Regions from separate parts of the Priestia sp. YIM B13552 genome, predicted to be linked through region 2. Evidence: riboswitches for the same ligand, from Rfam matches in the RefSeq annotation. Region 2 holds a riboswitch; the other holds the start of a gene.
The links. Region 2 has a riboswitch for thiamine pyrophosphate ahead of ACFX40_RS24635 (thiamine phosphate synthase). Riboswitches for the same ligand answer to the same signal wherever they lie in the genome.

Region 1: linked by a shared signal. The riboswitch ahead of thiM (hydroxyethylthiazole kinase) and the one ahead of ACFX40_RS24635 (thiamine phosphate synthase) in region 2 are both predicted to bind thiamine pyrophosphate.

Annotation. Positions count from the first base shown of each region.
Region 1 covers NZ_JBHZOU010000003.1:657,930-660,402, forward strand. Annotated here, with positions in the region: gene thiE (thiamine phosphate synthase) at 1-547, opposite strand, end outside; gene thiM (hydroxyethylthiazole kinase) at 561-1,367, opposite strand; TPP riboswitch at 1,441-1,549, opposite strand; gene ACFX40_RS15480 (MFS transporter) at 1,741-2,473, opposite strand, start outside.
Region 2 covers NZ_JBHZOU010000009.1:75,844-78,316, forward strand. Annotated here, with positions in the region: gene ACFX40_RS24620 (fluoride efflux transporter FluC) at 1-351, shown strand, start outside; gene crcB (fluoride efflux transporter CrcB) at 352-741, shown strand; gene ACFX40_RS24630 (hypothetical protein) at 789-1,004, shown strand; TPP riboswitch at 1,163-1,263, shown strand; gene ACFX40_RS24635 (thiamine phosphate synthase) at 1,385-2,008, shown strand; gene thiO (glycine oxidase ThiO) at 1,992-2,473, shown strand, end outside.

The DNA of each region.
Region 1 (2,473 bases), on a different contig from region 2:
CTACTACTTGTTTGGCATTTTCAGGCGTGATCCCGCCGATTCCTACAATTGGAAAGTCAATATTCTGGTTTCGCACTTCTTCAATTAACTTTGTACCTTGCACTGCTTTTGCGTCTTTTTTTGTAGACGTAGGAAAAACAGGTCCCATTCCTACATAATCCGCCCCGTCTTTTATCGCTTGCTGCAGCTCTTGTACATTATGAACAGAGACGCCTACAATTCCTTTTCCTATTTTCTCTCGAACAATATGAGCTTTTTCATCTTCTTGTCCAATATGAACGCCATCTGCTTGTAAGCGGATCGCTAAGTCAAGATCATCATTCACAATAAAAGGAACGCTGTGCTGCTGACAAATTTGCTGAAGTTCCTTCGCCAGCTGATATTTCGCTTCTCCTGTTAGGGCACCCTCGCCTTTTTCACGGAATTGAAACACAGTAACGCCGCCTTCAATTGCTTCTTTCAACACTGCTCTCGGATCTTTTGTACAGTTATTGCTGCCCATTATAAAATAAACTTGCAGCAGCTTTTTGATTTCTTTGTTTGTCATTTTCCGGCTCCTTTTAACGTTGATGTACTCTTGCATATGATTCAATATCCTGCCCAGATAAAAGATGAAGCTGGTTTAACAGCTCAATTTGAAAGCTTCCCGGCCCTTCTTCACCTTTTTTCGCTGCGGCGATTTCACCTGCCACTCCGTAAAAACTTAAAGCAGCAACGCTTGCCTCGACATATTCTTTTTCTACAGCAGCGAAAGCTCCTATAATTGATGTCAGCAGACATCCAGTCCCCGTCACTTTCGTAAATAACGGGTGACCGTTGTCTACTGTATACGTTTTGTTTCCATCTGTGATTACATCTTGTTTACCCGTGATAACAATCACTGTATCTAATTTGTTCGCTGCTTTCTCAGCAAGTTCAATGATGTCTCCTTGCCCTTCTAATGAATCAACGCCTTTAATGAGCCATGACTCGCCTACTACATTCGCAACTTCAGCAGCGTTACCACGAATAACTGCCATATTTAATTCTTCTACAAGCTGACGTGCTACTTCTGTACGAAACGGTGTCGCTCCGGCTCCTACAGGATCGAAAATAACCGGCACGCCATTTTCATTTGCTGATTTTCCTGCTATTCTCATCGCTTCTACTTCTTGAGCCGTCAGTGTACCCATATTTAAGACAAGCGCTCCGGCGATTCGTGCCATGTCAGCCACTTCTTCTTTCGCATAAGCCATAACAGGTGAAGCTCCTAGTGCAAGCAGTCCATTTGCTGTAAAGTTGGTTACCACAACATTCGTAATATTATGAACAAGCGGACTTATGTCTCTTACTTTCTCTAATTGAGCTGAAATTTTACTAATATCCATGTTTTTTCACTCTTTTCATTTAGTTTTAACACTGCAAAAAAGACAAAAAAGCACCTTGCATGCGCAAAGTGCTTTGGTATGTACTCACATTCCCTGCGCTGGCATTATCCAACAGGTTCAAATGGTCAACAGGCGTCCCTGTACTCTCAGCCTGCCCCGCGCAAGCTCCCATACTATTCTTGTTACGTTTAAAGTTTACTATTAACCTTTTTTATTTGCAACCATTTCACTGTTTTGCCGATAAAATAAAGCTTCTCTATAGGCTGAGTGGCGCTTTAAACCTTACACCATTCCTAAAAGAATAATCAAAAGACCTCCAGTAAGCTACTGGAGGTCTTCTATTCCCTAAGAATTCTATCATTTTTCCTTATGGTTATTTCTCTTGAACCGCTTGATTTCTCACAGCTGTTTTTCTGTCCTTCCCTGCTCTTAAAGATAAAAGAAAACAAAGAAGCAGTACAAGTGCAGCTGATACGTACGGATAATTAATGTTTATATCAAAGAGAAAGCCTGCTACAACGGGGCCAATAATATTTCCAAGACTTGTATAAGCAGAATTTAGTCCGGCTACATATCCTTGGTCGTCTTGTGCCATCATCGACATTTGCGTGCTGATTGCCGGACGTAAAATATCTGTTGCTAAAAAAACGATAAATGTCACAACAATAATAAGCCAGTACGTGTGCACAAATAGCGTAAGTAAAATAAAAAGTCCCGTCATCATCAAGCAAAACGAAATCACTCTTTTTTCACCAAATTTATTTAAAATCCACCCAAAAATCGTAACCTGCACTACAGCCCCCGCAATAGAGCCAAACGTAATAACAAACGCAATATCTTTTGGCGTAAAGCTAAATTTATGATCAACAAATAGTGAAAAAATCGTTTCATAATTGGATAATCCAAACGATGTCACAAAAACAATAATTAAACTTAAAAAATAAGGTTCTTTATAAGAATTCATAAGCTGCAGTAGCAGCCGCTCTTCTTTTGGATTCTCATTGTTTGAAACAGTATGATTTTGTACAGGACGAGACTCTGGCAAAACAAGAAGCGTAATCACTGCAGCCAAGCCTCCTGCTACTGCGGCCATATAAAATGGTACA
Region 2 (2,473 bases):
ACATATGCACGTTATTTGCTGAATCTTTCCTTATTATATACGGGCTATCCAATAGGAACGGTAATTGAAAACCTATTAGGAAGCTTCATACTAGGCCTATTAACAGGATTTTTTGTGTGGAAAAAGCCAAAAGAATGGATAAAGCTTGGACTAGGAGTTGGCGTATGCGGCGGTTTTACAACGTATTCAACGTTTGCAGGAGACGTCATTTCTCTCACTCAGCACCATTTATTTTGGGGAGCAATTTATGTAATTGTCTCTTTAGTAGGTGGAATCTTTCTTGCTTTAGCAGGCTATCTATGCGGTGAAGCGGCAGGAAAAAATTTAGTGAAAGTACATGAGGTGAAGTAAATGAGCATAGTGAGCTTGGCACTTGGCGGGGCAGCTGGAGGAATATGCCGTTATCTTTTGGGTTTAAAAGTTACAAAAACAGTTTCAAACCCTCCTTTTCCAGTATCAATGCTGTTTGTAAACTTGCTCGGTGCGTTTGGACTTGGTCTTTTTTACGGTAGTTATTATGGAAAGGTTCCGAGTCATGCTTATGATGATTCAATATTTTTAATGATTGGCATTGGGTTTTTTGGTGCCTTTACCACTTTTTCAACGTTTAGTGTGGAAACCGTACAGTTAATTCGAGAAAAATCTTATCGGAAAATGTTGGCGTACGTGGGGATTTCAGCATTTGGAACAGTTGGTTTATTTACAGTCGGTTTACTGGCAGGGACGTTTTTATTTAAGTAAAGAGAACGTTTCTAGTAGGGAAAAACAAAAAGACGGAGAAGTAGAGAATGGATAGAAAAGCAGAAGTTTGGAAATACATTTTGTTGATTGTAGCTGTTGCAGGTCAGATCATCGGTTTTTTATTTTTATTTATAAATGTTGTGGCAGCATTTATTTTTTACGGTTTTTATATTCTAACTTTTATTATGTTACTCCTGCTGTTTATATGGGATCGGAAAAAGGAAAAAGACAAAGAAGAATTCGACGACTATACCGATTACTAACCATATAAAAAGCAGAATGATGCGGTGCGCCGAGCCTCTTAGTAAAGAAGCCTAAAAGATACCTCTATAAAAGGAAGAGAGCCGTAAGAGCATAAAGGGATATTGTATTTACATCTAGTTGTGTTATAATTTTAAGTACGAAAACAAAATCAATAAATAGCAATCACTAGGGGAGCTTTTGAAGCTGAGACGAATGTATTTCGGACCCTTTGAACCTGATCTGGTTTGGACCAGCGTAGGGAAGTGGCGATCATGTTTACATAAAGATGCATGCTAACCACTCTACGTTGTAGAGTGGTTTTTTGTATGTAATAAAGCCCTCTACACAAGATGAAGTGATTGAAATTTCTCTTTATTCTGAATGGAAAGGTTTCGATCATGTGGATATTCCTAAATTTCATGTCATTACAACAGATAAGCAGCCAATCGAAGAGCTTCAAAAAATTTTAACAGCTATCGCGCCTTTTGCGGGCGCCGTTCATATTAGAGAAAAAGAAAAAACGGCAAAGCAGATTCAATGTTTACTAGAAAGCCTGCCATTTTGTTGCTCTAAAATTATTGTGAACGATCGAGTTGATGTAGCGCATGCTTTAAAAGCAAAAGGCGTACAGCTTGCCTATCATAGTTTAGACGTTTCGTTTGTTATAGACGCATTTCCTTCTCTCATGGTCGGAAAGTCAGTTCACTCTGTGGAAGAGGCTTTAGAAGCTGAAAAAGATGGTGCTCACTACATTCTATACGGACATATTTATTCAACACATTCAAAAAAAGGATTAAGAAGTCGAGGGATAGCAGCGCTAAAAGAAGTAGTAGATGCTGTGCAGATACCGGTTATTGCCATTGGAGGAATTACACCTGTAAATGCCAAAGAGGTGCTGCAAACAGGAGCACACGGTATAGCTGTGATGTCTGGTGTCATGCTTGCGCAAGATCCCCTTAAAGCGATTAAACAATATTCTCACATATGGACATCTGGAGGTGGAGAAAATGAAGCAGCATTATGATGTACTGTTAATCGGAGGAGGTATAATCAGCTCTTCTATCGCTTATCATTTGTCAAAACAAGGAGCGTCAGTAGCTATTCTTGAACGCAATCAAATTGGTTGTGAAGCTTCAAGTGCAGCCGCTGGTATTTTAGGTGCTCAAGCTGAAATTGATGAAGAAGGTCCTCTTTTAGACCTTGCTATTAAGAGCAGAAGCATGTTTCCCGAACTGGTGAAGGAACTAAAAGAAAAAACGGCCATCGACGTAGAGCTCATTCAAAAAGGCTTATTAAAAGTTGCTGTAACTGAAGAAGATGCACACGTATTAAAGAAAAAAGCCGCTCAGCACCACCGGTGGGATGAACATGTAAGATGGATCGATGTAAAAGAAGCGCGTTTGTTAGAACCCGGGCTTTCTCCAGACATATACGGAGCCATTACAATACCGGGAGACGGCCAGCTAGCTCCGGCTAAGTTAACCCAGGC